Regions from separate parts of the Sivoneniella epilithica UHCC 1019 genome, predicted to be linked through region 1. Evidence: predicted binding sites of a transcription regulator. Region 1 holds the regulator's gene; each other region holds the start of a gene.
The links. The regulator NtcA, encoded in region 1, controls nitrogen genes in cyanobacteria. The targets are predictions, from matches to a motif close to TTTGTANNNNNNNNTACAAA.

Region 2: the regulator NtcA is predicted to act here: its motif matches at 1,321-1,340, upstream of AB3R30_RS02570 (DUF4327 family protein).
Region 3: the regulator NtcA is predicted to act here: its motif matches at 1,363-1,382, upstream of AB3R30_RS20435 (circularly permuted type 2 ATP-grasp protein).
Region 4: the regulator NtcA is predicted to act here: its motif matches at 1,299-1,318, upstream of AB3R30_RS15795 (Glu/Leu/Phe/Val family dehydrogenase).

Annotation. Positions count from the first base shown of each region.
Region 1 covers NZ_JBFPDP010000017.1:22,752-26,000, forward strand. The annotation lists gene fabI (enoyl-ACP reductase FabI) at 1-526, opposite strand, end outside; gene ntcA (global nitrogen regulator NtcA) at 850-1,587, shown strand; gene AB3R30_RS12370 (DUF3084 domain-containing protein) at 1,743-3,089, shown strand; gene corA (magnesium/cobalt transporter CorA) at 3,191-3,249, shown strand, end outside.
Region 2 covers NZ_JBFPDP010000002.1:216,807-220,055, reverse strand. The annotation lists gene AB3R30_RS02580 (hypothetical protein) at 1-287, shown strand, start outside; gene AB3R30_RS02575 (hypothetical protein) at 470-829, shown strand; gene AB3R30_RS02570 (DUF4327 family protein) at 972-1,193, opposite strand; gene pdxA (4-hydroxythreonine-4-phosphate dehydrogenase PdxA) at 1,571-2,683, opposite strand; gene petM (cytochrome b6-f complex subunit PetM) at 2,795-2,896, shown strand; gene AB3R30_RS02555 (ArsR/SmtB family transcription factor) at 2,962-3,249, opposite strand, start outside.
Region 3 covers NZ_JBFPDP010000041.1:42,241-45,489, reverse strand. The annotation lists gene AB3R30_RS20450 (ABC transporter ATP-binding protein) at 1-395, shown strand, start outside; gene AB3R30_RS20445 (Spy/CpxP family protein refolding chaperone) at 399-875, opposite strand; tRNA gene AB3R30_RS20440 (tRNA-Gln) at 1,077-1,148, opposite strand; gene AB3R30_RS20435 (circularly permuted type 2 ATP-grasp protein) at 1,401-2,834, shown strand; gene AB3R30_RS20430 (alpha-E domain-containing protein) at 2,853-3,249, shown strand, end outside.
Region 4 covers NZ_JBFPDP010000025.1:50,083-53,331, reverse strand. The annotation lists gene AB3R30_RS15795 (Glu/Leu/Phe/Val family dehydrogenase) at 1-1,254, opposite strand, end outside; gene AB3R30_RS15790 (protochlorophyllide reductase) at 1,526-2,482, shown strand; gene AB3R30_RS15785 (GFA family protein) at 2,845-3,249, shown strand, end outside.

The sequences.
Region 1 (3,249 bases):
CCAAATATCGGACGCTCATTTCCAAACCCGCTTTGGCGATCCCCATGACGTTGTAATTGGGGATCACTCGCACACCACCTAAATAGGTAAGTGTGACAATGCTGCCGCCTTCGGTCATCAATGGCTTTGCTGCACCACAGAGCTTAACGAGGGAGTAGGTGCTTATATCCAGTGCTGTGGCGAACCCGGAGCGAGATGTTTCCACGAAGCCGCCTGTCAGGTCATCTCGGTTGGCAAATGCTAGACAGTGAATCAAAATGTCGATTCTGCCCCACTTATCGCCTACGGTTTCAAAGGCAGATTGAATTTGAGCATCATCTTGAACGTTTAATGGAACAAATACACTGGGATTGAGGGGTTCTACCAACTCAGCTACCTTTTTTTCCATTTTCCCTTTTTCATCGGGTAGATAGGAAATGCCAATGTTCGCGCCGGCTTTGTGAAGCTGTTGGGCAATGCCCCACGCGATCGAGCGGTTATTAGCGATTCCGGTTACAAGGGCGTTTTTCCCAGTCAAGTCCAGCATGGCAATCAATCCTTTGAGGGCACCTATGAGGATACTGAAATATGGGGTATAAAGATAGCACTCCTAGTTAGTTCAAGAGTTCTAAAGTTTAGCTGCAAAAAGGATTTCAATAGATGCCCGTAATTATTTTTGCAATGAATTTTGTTCAATTTGCCAAGCTGCGGTTAAGATACTGATACTTTCTAGGCTCTTTATATGGGTAAGAAAGCGGTAGGTAAGTGACTCTAAGCTTTTGTATAGGGGCTGCGATCGCCTTATTTTGTAACAAAGGGTACAAAAAACCCTTTAGGAGTGCGTTTAAGTATTCTAAGTTACAGAGTTGAATGCTAATTATTCGGCATGTTTTATTCAACGAGTTGGCACGTAGTAAGGACTCCGAGCAGGGGAATATGGTTGTGACGCAAGATAGACCACTGGCATCGGTATTTCGTCAGATGGGAAGTGGGGTGTTTCCACCCGTTGTTGAATCGTTTGAACGGGGTAAAACGATTTTTTTTCCAGGCGATCCTGCTGAGCGCGTCTACTTCCTAGTTAAGGGAGCCGTAAAGCTTTCTAGGGTATACGAAGCAGGGGAAGAAATTACAGTTGCATTGTTGAGAGAAAATAGTGTGTTTGGGGTGCTGTCGCTGATTACAGGACATCGTTCCGATCGCTTTTATCATGCTGTGGCGTTTACGCCTGTGGAGTTGCTTTCAGTACCGATTGAACAGGTTGAGAAAGCGTTAAAAGATAACCCTGATCTATCGATGATTTTGCTGCAAGGGTTGTCTTCGCGCATTTTGCAGACTGAAATGATGATTGAAACGCTGGCTCATCGCGATATGGGTTCTCGATTGGTTAGCTTTTTGTTGATTCTGTGCCGAGATTTTGGTACGCCCAGTAAAGAAGGAATTACGATTGATCTGAAGCTCTCGCATCAGGCGATCGCAGAAGCGATCGGCTCTACCCGTGTGACGGTCACTCGGCTTTTAGGCGACTTACGGCAAGATAATATGGTTTCGATTCATAAAAAGAAAATTACTGTGCATAATCCTGTAACCTTAAGTCAGCAGTTTACGTGATGAGCTAGAAACCAGCAGTTTATTAAAAATAAGAGTTGTGCGCTCACAAATTCGCAAGTGAGTAGAGCCATCATCAAAGATTCATGGGGTAGGCTATAGATGAGTTTGCCCCTGTTTGCATTGCAAAGGTTAGGGCGTTTTGGTTTGGAGCAGCGATGTCTACGGGGCTGATCCTAATATTTGCAATATTGGTAATTGGTGGTGTGATTGCCACTGTGGGCGATCGCATTGGCACCAAAGTTGGGAAAGCTCGCCTCAGCCTATTTAACTTACGCCCGCGTCGCACGGCAACCTTAATCACCATTTTGACGGGGATCGTCGTTGCTGCTTCCACCTTGGGGATTCTATTTGCAACCAGTGGTCCATTACGCACCGGAGTCTTTGAATTAGGCGCACTTCAACGCAAGCTAAGACGGGCACGCACTGACCTAAACGATGCAAAAAGTCAGTTAGAAACGGCTCAAGCTCAAAAGCAACGTACTGAAGCCGAATTAAACCGGGCAAAAGCCCAAGAAATTGAGGCTCAAAAGCAACTAATGAGTACTCAAAAACAGATTCAAACCATTGGCGGCTCTTTGAAAAGCGCGATCGCCGAACGGAACCGTGCCATGAGCGATCGCGTTACAGTACAGCGGACTCTTGAACAAAACCGCAGCCAACTTGCCACTATCTCTGAGCAAGTATTGCAATTTCGAGCCAATATTAGCCGACTGCAAGCAGAGCAGAGTCAAGTTGTGGCAGTGGCAGAAGAGGAAATTAAAGCCAAAAGTGCAATCATTAGTGAGCGGGAAGGGCGACTGAAACAGCTAGAAGCTCAGCAAGATTTTTTGGTGCAAGAAATTGGCAAGCTGGAGCGAGAAGCCGAGGGGTTGCGCCGGGGTAATGTGGCAATCCAGCGGGGGCAAGTGCTTTCTTCGGCGGTGGTGCGGATTCTTGACCCACGCTCTACCCAAGGCGCGATCGATCAGCTTTTACGAGAAGCCAATCGCTCTGCAACTCAATTGGTGCGACCTGGCACAAAACCGCAGGGACAAATCATTCAAATTACCAAAGCCGAAGTGGATCAACTGATCAGGCAAGTGAGTAACGGTCAAGATTATGTAGTCCGTATTTCGTCAGCTGCCAATTATCTTACTGGAGAAAACCTGGTTCAAGTTTTTGCAGAAGCGGCTCCCAACCGGATTGTTTTTCAAGAAGGGGATCTGATTGCTGCCACGTCTCTAAATCCAGCTAGCTTGAGCGAGGTTCAAATTCAGCAGCGAATTAATCTGCTAGTAACCGCAGCCGGATTTAGGGCGCGGCGTTTGGGAATTCTGACTGATACGGTGCAAATTGGCGATGGGCGAGTCCAAGATCTATTGACATTTATCGAAAAGCTGCAAGGGTACAACGAGACGATCGAGCTAAGAACGATCGCGGAGGAAAAAACATTGACAGCAGGTCCTCTAAAAGTAAATCTGGTGGCAGTACAGAATGGCAAAGAGTTACTGCGATCGCAATAACTCTATCAGTCCTGGCAACAGTACACTAGCAATGATTCCCTTTGAGCAACGATTTACTTTTAGCGATCGCCTTCTCAAAAAATGGTTAAAGGTTTTCTGACATGGTAGACCATCGCTTGCACCCACCCTTAATACAGCTATCTCCTGACCTTGATCAAGA
Region 2 (3,249 bases), on a different contig from region 1:
AAGCCGCCCACACGCTACAAACTCACATTGCTGAGTTAATGACTAGCCTCAAAATTGTTGCGACCAAAGGGTCGCCTGCAACCAAACCAAAGCCGCAGAAACCGATGGAGTATCGATATACCGGGGATGTTTTTCTAGAAATCTTCTGTAATCCCAATATTTGGTCTTCGCCCTTTGCCGCAAAAGTGCTGATCACCCTTAGAGACGATCGCATTCGCCTGACCACTGAAGCCGAGCTTAGCCGCTTGGTAGACGACGTGAACCAATATCTAGATCAAGCTAGTTAGAATCGCGATATCTCAGGCAGAAATTAGCAAGATTACAGTAGAATCGTTGCAGTTTTTCATTCAGAACTTTTATAGTTTCTGTGAAAAGCTTTGATTGAAAAGCGATCGCTGCACAGACCCTACGCCAAATATTTAGAAGATATTTAGAAACCATTCCCTTGATACTTAAGGAACCACACCTCATGAATTCTGAGACATTAATTCAGCTACTGCAAAATGGTTTTCGTGTCACGCTAGGGGCAACGGCATCCTTGATTGAAGTAGTTCAAGACCCACAAAAACGACATGAAAACCTATCGAAACTTCGCCAAGAATGGAGTCAACTTGCCGATGAATGGGCAGTTAAGGGAGAATCAACTGAGCAAGACGCGCGTAATTTTGTAGACACCGTTTTAAGTCAACGCCGTGCCCAAAACGATTATCCACCAACGGCAACTGTGCCTACCTCAGCCGCTCCTGGTGTACAAACTGAAATACAGGAACTTACTGCTCAAATCGCCACCATTCGAGCAGAACTTGAAAAGCTAAGAAACCAAGAGTAGCAAAACAACTTCAGCCAATTCAAGATCTGGTGAGTAACTTGCTTGCCAAATCTTGAATGTGTTGATGCGTCTTCAAACTGGGATCTCTTCAAACTGAGATCAAAATAGCGGGAGTGGTAGATGAATGAATGCAGATTAGCCGCTAATCGTTTTCCCATTTTTCGGAACCCATTAGGTCACCGATCCGATCTCTCAGTAGAAAATTGCAGCGCTCTAACTCACATTCAATCCATGCCCACTCACGAGCAGGAATATACTGACACAGGATATAGATCGGTTGATGTCGGCTCACTAGCCCTTCTTGAACCAGTTGACGAGCCTCGTCTTGAATGACAGGTAAGGAATACTGAATTGATTGAAGCATAATCACCCTTCTAAGCTTCGTAGCAAATCAAAACGACAAGTAGCACTATTGAACGAATCAAGAGAGTAGATAAAATTTAAGTTTTTTAAAGTGTAGAAAAATTATTCGGGGACAGGAAGAATTTCTATCTGTAGCCTGATATACCGTATAAGTTGTATTTTTACGCCAATCTTCTTCTGAGTATATTAAGAAAACTTACAAAAGTCACTAAACCTTGACTAATATCTGGTTGGATTCTTTGTTTCAGTTTGGTTGAATAGCGGAATTGTTTTCAGCCTTAAAGGTGCTGGTAGAGCTTTTGTATTCTAGTTAGCTAATTAGGATTAGCAAGTTACAAAGCATCGCTTTTCTATTCTTTTAAAGTTTTCGCTTTTGCTTCAGGTAGCTAGTTGACGGCGATCGCTCAATTCCACAGCCAATTCGATCGCCGCTTTCATGCTAGTAGCATCTGCAATTCCTTGTTTGGCGATATCAAAGGCGGTGCCATGATCAGGTGAAGTTCGGACGAAGGGTAACCCAATCGTGGTGTTGACAGCCCGATCGAACGCCATAAGTTTAACCGGAATCAATCCTTGATCATGATACAAAGCGAGGTAAGCATCACAATAATTTTGAGTTTTGAGTTTTGAGTTTTGAACATTCTTCGCAATGCTTTCCTTGCGGGATATCTCTGTTCCAAACCAAGCTTGTCCAGGCTTGACCCAGAGTGTGTCGGGTGGCACGGGTCCTTCTAAAGTGATTGTGGAAAAGCGATCGCGCATCTGATTGAGCCAAGGGATCAGCCAATTTTGTTCTTCATGCCCTAGTTGCCCCTGTTCACCACTATGTGGATTGAGTCCCGCGAGCGCAATATGGGGAGTTTCTAAGCCAAAATCCTGCTGGAGACAGTCGAGTAACAACTCTAGTTTCTGCGTCATTAACTCTGCTGTTAGGGTTGCAGAAACCTGTTTCAAGGGAATGTGCGTGGTTGCTAGAAGAGTTCGTAATGTCCAGCCCGTGTAAGGCGATCGCGCCACAAACAACATGCCAAAGCGGGTAGCTCCGGCTCGTTCAGCCAACAGTTCGGTTTGTCCTGGATAATGGTGTCCAGCCGCTTTCCACGCCGATTTTGCGATCGGTGCCGTGACAATGGCATCAAAATCACCAGAGAGCGTCTGGGCGATCGCCTGCTCCAAAAATTGAAAACTAGCTGCACCACTAGCTGCATTACCGCTACCTAAGTGAATCTGCCCCCCAATTTTTGGATCGAGTTCAACATCCCATAGAGTTAAACTATCTGGATTTGCCAATGGGTCTTCCATACCTGTGTCTAGCAAATCGGAATACGTTTTTTCTACCAATCGGCGATCGCCAATCAAAGTAATCTCACAGCGTTGGTGAATCTGCGGATTGGCTAGAGCTTTTAAGATCACTTCACTGCCAATTCCAGCCGGGTCACCCAAAGGAATTGCCAAGCGAGGACGAAACAGAGGATTGGAGGGTTTGTCCATTGTTACTGGAAGTAGGATCAATCTAGTTTAGAATTTTGGATAAGTAGTGATACTTGTATTACACGATTGACACGATTTAATTAACGCGATCGCATAAGGAGCAATCAGTTCATGGGAGAAATTTTTACCGCTGCTATTTTGGCATCTAGCCTAATTTTAGTGGGGTTAGGACTAGGATTTGTCATGTTGAAAGTCCAAGGCGGCGAAGAGTAAACAGCCTAGTTGAAGGATGAATACTCTTTTCTGAAGCGATCGCTTCATCCTTCGACAACTAGCTTTTAGGAATCTTCAGGTTCATCTAAATGCTCAGCAACTTCACGATATAGGTTCAGAACGTGACTATCTTTTAGACAGTAGAACACATTCCGCCCTTGACGACGATAGCCAACCAGCCGCATAGTGCGGAGAGTCCGCAGTTGATGAGAAACAGCAGACTCAGTCATTTTTACCGCCGCTGCCAAATCACACACGCACAATTCCTGAAGCGCCAAAGCAGACAGAATTCTTAAACGATTCCCATCGCCCAATAAGCTAAAGAACTCTGCCATCCGTTGAGATTTTTCTAA
Region 3 (3,249 bases), on a different contig from region 1:
TTCGCGAGATTATCCTATCGTTGAAGTCCCAAGGAAAAACCATCTTTTTTAATAGTCATATTCTGTCGGATGTGGAGCTAATTTGCGATCGCGTCGCCATTCTTGCCCAAGGAAACCTGATTTGCATGGGGTCTTTAGACGAACTTTTGGGCACTTCTGAGGCTTATCACGCCAAAGTCAAAGGGGGCAACCCAGATGTGCTAAAAAATCGCCTTGCGAACCTAGAGTTTAAAGATGGCTGTTGGCAAGGGCAAGTGCTTGGCAATCCTCAAGATTTTCTCGCCAGTCTAACGCTGATGGGCGCTCAGTTATTGGATATGCATCTCGCTCGTCCTTCCCTGGAAGAGTTTTTTGTCCACCAACTCCATGAGCAAGGAATTCGATACAGTAGCTAGCTGCTATTCAAACCCTCCGCGCTGTTGCTTCAGATAATTTACGACCTGTTTCTTTTGCTGTGGATTCAGCACACTCATAATGTCACCCGCAGATTTTTTAGCAATTTCCGCGATTTTCTTTTTTTGATCAGGGTTCAACCCCAAAGCAGCCATGGTTTCTGAAGTATTCTTGCCAGACTTACGAGCCGCTTCAAATTTGGCTTTTTGGTCGCTAGTCAACACTCGATTCATCTCAGTTGTACGATTTTTCCGAAAGGTCGAAATTTTCTGTTTTTGAGCAGACGTTAGCTTCAACTGCTCTATCAAAGACGCGGCTCCGGCGGCTTGCTTCGGGCTTGAGGCTGGTGCTTCTTGGGCGTTGGCGTAGCCTCTCCAGTGAAGAATCGCAGAATCTACTCGTGTCGCTTGGATTGCCACAGGAATTCCTAACAGCGCTATTCCAGCAATGAGTGATGCGTGTTGGGCAATGGAAATCGTCATGGAATCAAGCTCCTTGGGTTCGGTTTAGTCATGCCCCTATCTTTGTAACTCAAAACACAATCCATGTGCCAGATGAACACACCGGATAAGCTATAGATAGGTCTTAACATTTAGACAAAGTAGCCACTGTTTTGACCCAGTTACTACCGACCTATGGTTATCTCTAAAAGATTGACGATCAAAAAATTGTCAATAAAAAAACTGGGGCGCTAGGATTCGAACCTAGGAATGGCGAGACCAAAACCCGCTGCCTTACCACTTGGCGACGCCCCAACATGCATACTTAAACAGCGCACATTGGTTACTATAACAGGTTGCGGCGAAGGATTGTCAACATTTGCCAATCAAATTTTAGAGAAAATAGTGTGTACTAATTTTACTGGGTGCCAATAGGCAACGATTTCAATCACTGCCCCTTGCCTGAAGGTGTATTCTTAAGCAAATTGCTAGTTCTGCAATCAAAGCTACTGGGTGACTAACCCGTAGTTTTGTAGAATGCACTGAAAACACGTTGGACTTGAACCTGTGACTTTTTACGACTATGAACCAGGGGATTTTTACGACGAGCTATTTGAAGCCAAGGGAAAACCTCGCCCCGACGCGGTGCCGCTGATTGAGCGGATTCACACGCTGGGCATGGAGGAAGTGATTCGTCGGCAACAAGCGGCTCAAGTGGCTTTATTTAAGCTAGGCGTGACGTTTAATGTTTATAGTGATGGTCGTGGCACTGAGCGCATTATGCCGTTTGACCTGATCCCTCGGATTTTGTCTGCCGATGAGTGGCTGATCCTGGAAAAAGGCTTAAAGCAGCGGATCACTGCGCTCAACCTATTTTTGGCAGATGTCTATGGCGATCAAAAGATTTTGAAGGATGGGATTGTTCCCTCTGAGATTGTTTTCTCAGCGAGTGGTTTTTTGAAGCCGTGTATCGGCTTGCATCCGCCTAAAGGCATTTGGTGCCACATTACCGGAACCGATTTGGTGCGCGATCGCTCTGGTCAGTGGTATGTGCTGGAAGATAATCTGCGCTGTCCTTCGGGGGTCTCTTATGTCCTAGAAAATCGACGGGTGATGAAAAATACCTTTCCTGTCGTGTTCGACACGATGAATATTCAGCCTGTTGAGGAGTATGCTAGCTATCTCCTCGAAACCCTGCTCAATCTTGCGCCTGAGCATTTACCCGATCCGACGGTTGTGGTGCTGACTCCCGGAATTTATAACTCTGCTTACTTTGAACATTCCTTTTTGGCGCAGCAAATGGGGGTAGAACTGGTGGAAGGGCGCGATTTGGTGATTGCCGACGGCTATTTGCAAATGCGAACTACCAAAGGATTGCAGCGTGTTGATGTGATCTATCGGCGAATTGATGATGATTTCATCGATCCCAAGGCGTTTCGGGCAGATTCATTATTGGGCGTACCCGGTTTGATGGAGGTGTATCGCTCTGGCAAGGTGGCGATCGCGAATGCACTTGGAACTGGCGTTGCCGATGATAAAGTAATTTACTCCTACGTTCCCGCCATGATCCAGTATTACTTAGGCGAAGAGCCAATTTTGGCAAATGTTCCGACCTACTTATGTTGGGAACCGAGCCAGCAAAGCCATGTCTTAGAAAATTTGGACAAACTGGTAGTCAAAGCCGCAAATGAATCGGGTGGATATGGCATGTTGATCGGTCCGCACTCGACGCTAGAGCAGCAAGAAGATTTTGCTCAGCGAATCAAGGCATCCCCACGCAACTATATCGCCCAGCCGACCCTATGTTTATCACGAGTGCCGACCCTATTAGATGGCGAGTTTGAGGGATGTCATGTGGATCTACGCCCCTACATCTTATATGGCAAAGACGTTTATGTGAATCCCGGTGGATTAACCCGCGTTGCCCTGCGGCGAGGATCGTTAGTGGTTAACTCATCGCAAGGCGGCGGCAGTAAAGATACTTGGGTTGTCTATAAATAGGGAAAGTAAGGGAATCGTATGCTCAGTCGTGTTGCAAATTCGATTTATTGGCTGACTCGCTCTGTTGAGCGGGCGGAGAATGTAGCTCGTTTTATTGAAGTCAATCTTAACTTGTTGCTGGATGCGCCATCCGGCGGCACTCAATGGGAGCCGATTGTGTTGACTACAGGCGATTTGCCCTTGTTTCAAAAGCGCTATGGCGAAGCAACTGGGGCAAAGGTCACCCAGTTTTTGGCATTTGATGAAGATTATGCCAATTCCATTTTGTCGTGCTTGAAATCAGCGCGTGAGAATGCGCGATCGGTGCGGGAAGTGATTTCTTCGGAAATGTGGCAGCAGGTCAACTCGTTTTATCTGATGGTGATTGAAGCGGCTCAATCGCACACGTTAATGAATGATATTTCAGCCGTTCTCA
Region 4 (3,249 bases), on a different contig from region 1:
GGCGCTAATGGCTTCTCCTAAACGGCTGATGGCATGAACATAAGCCGCAGTGCGGAGGGGGATGCCAATTTCACGCGAGACTGACCAGATGCGATCGGCTTCTTCCACAATCCGGCTTTTCAGCTTTTGGTTGACTTCATCCAGCGTCCAATACAAACCACTGCGGTTTTGCACCCATTCAAAATAGCTGACCGTAACGCCGCCTGCGTTCACCAAAATATCTGGAAAAACGTAGATGCCTTTTTCTGCCAAAATTTTGTCAGCAGCGGAGGTAATGGGTCCGTTGGCGACTTCAAACACGAGTTTGGCTTTAATTGAGTGAGCATTCGTTTCCGTAATTTGGTTTTCCAGCGCTGCCGGAATTAGCACATCCACATCTAGTGCCAGCAACTCCTCATTTGTGAGGACTTCATGCTCTGGAGTCGTGCAAACGCTGCCATCGCAGTAAGGCGCTCGAATGCCACGAGTCGATTCTTTATTGTTACGAATGGCAGGAATATCTAATCCATTTTTGGCATAAATTGCGCCTTGAGAATCACTGACTGCGACTACGCGATAACCAGCATGGAACAATAGCTCTGCCAAAGTACCACCCGCATTCCCAAATCCTTGAATGGCAACGGTCGTTCCTTGCGGCGTTTGATCAAACTTAGGCAGCATTGCCTGAATCACAAAAAAGGCTCCTAAAGCAGTAGCAGCTTCTCGCCCCAGACTGCCGCCCATGCTGATCGGCTTCCCGGTGACCACAGCAGGACAAATGCAGCGCCGAATGATGCTGTATTGATCCATCATCCAGCCCATGATCATTGAGTTGGTATATACGTCGGGCGCGAGGATGTCTACATCAGTCCCGATGAAGTCGGCGATCGCGTCAATATAGCCCCGGCTCAATCGCTCTAGTTCCAGCCGCGACAATAACTTGGGATTCACGGTAATTCCCCCCTTTGCCCCGCCAAATGGCAATCCTAGCGCCGCACACTTAAACGTCATCCAAAATGCTAATGACTGCACCTCATCCATCGACACATTCGGGTGATAGCGGACTCCGCCTTTACCCGGACCGCGAGTATCGTCATAGCGGACTCGATATCCCTGAAACACCTGAAGCGACCCATCATCCATCCGCACAGGAATCGAGACACTGAGGCTAGCTTTGGGAAATTTCAACGACTCGATCGCATCTTCAGAAATGGAAGTGTGCTTCAACGCTTCTTCTAGTCGTTGGCTAGCATCCGACAGCAAAGAGTTCACCATAGTAGTATGTCTTTTGTCTAGAAAATAAATGAATGCTGGATAATTTTGTATCTTTCGATACTTTTCTTTAAGAATGCCCAACAAATCGAGCCTCAGTCAGGGATAGCCTCAGAAAGACATAAAACAACATAATTTGTTGCGTTAAGCAGAACGCAGACTGCAAAACATCTTCACGGTTAAACCGCTTAACTGGTACAGTCTCATCGGTAAGATAAAGAGTGTGCGATCGTCCTAGAGGATAAGCACGACGGTCAACGGAGCTTTGGAAAAAATGGAACCGCAAAAAACTTCAACAGTAATTATTACAGGTGCCTCCTCTGGAGTAGGTTTATACGCCGCAAAAGCTCTTACCGAAAAGGGGTGGCATGTGGTCATGGCTTGCCGAGATTTGCCCAAAGCTAAACAGGCGGCTGAATCCGTCGGCATGGCACGCGATCGCTACACCATCTTGCACATTGATTTGGGTTCCCTAGAAAGCGTCCGCAAGTTTGTCCAAGCCTTTCGCAATACGGGCAAATCCTTAGATGCATTGGTATGTAACGCTGCCATCTATATGCCCCTGATCAAAGAACCGCTCTATAGTCCTGAAGGCTATGAACTAACCGTCACCACCAATCACCTCGGTCACTTTTTGCTGTGCAACTTGATGATGGAAGATTTGAAGCACTCCGCTGATCCCCGCTTGGTGATTTTGGGTACTGTCACCCACAACCCCGATGAACTCGGCGGCAAGATTCCACCCCAACCCGATTTGGGCAACTTTGAAGGATTTACCGCAGGCTTCAAAGCGCCGATTACGATGATCAATGGTAAACAGTTTGAACCCGTCAAAGCCTACAAAGACAGCAAAGTCTGCAATGTGTTGACCATGCGCGAACTGCACCGCCGCTATCACGATTCCACGGGAATCACCTTCACCTCGCTCTATCCGGGTTGCGTCGCCGATACACCCCTATTCCGCAATCACTATCCGCTGTTCCAAAAAATCTTCCCCTGGTTTCAAAAGAACATTACAGGCGGATACGTGTCCCAAGAGCTATCGGGTGAGCGGGTGGCAATGGTGGTTGCCGACCCAGAATATAAGCAATCGGGTGCCTACTTTAGCTGGGGCAATCGCCAAAAGAAAGATGGCAAGTCGTTTATTCGGCAGGTTTCGCCCCAAGCTCGCGATGAGGAAAAAGGACAGCACATGTGGGATCTAAGCGCCAAGTTGGTGGGCGTGGCGTGATCAGTATGGCCAGCGGGCGAGTGGGCGATCGCTGTCAGCCCTACTCATCTAAAGACTTGCGAAAAGCTTCTGTCTGTTCACCTGATTGGAGATGTTATTACAGAAAATATTTGTCGGCGTTGCTGAATTGATCTATGAACGCCTAAATTTGCCCTCACCCTAGCCCTCGACCAACGGGCGAGGGAATAAGATTTCTAGCTCCCTTCTCCTTGGGGAGAAGGGTTGGGGATGAGGGAAATCATAGCTGCAATCAGCAACGCCAATATTTGTCTATTCACCCGTTTTGGAGTGTTATGCGGAAACTTTCCGCCTAGTTAAGTGCCAAAATTCAGACAGCAAACCTAGAGATCGAGGAGATCAGTATGTATGGTAAGTGTCTTTGCGGTGCAATAATTGTCCGAACGCCAGACAAGAAAAGCATCGATGCCTGTCATTGCGGCATGTGTCGGCGCTGGGGAGGTGGACCGGCATTAGGTATAGCGTGTGGCTCAGATGTGCAGATAGACGGCGTTGATAGACTGAAAGTGTATCAGTCCTCAGAATGGGCTGAAAGAGCTTTTTGTGGTGAATGCGGTACGCATCTGTTCTACAGATTGTTGCCTACCAATGAATATTTTGTCCCAGCAGGTCTTTTTCAAAATGAAATTGAGTTTGAGTTCAAGGAGCAAATCTTTATAGATATGAAACCTGGTTACTATGAATTTGCCAATCAAACTTTGAACCTGACAGAAGCAGAAGTATTCGCTAAATTTGCGTCAAGTGAGAAT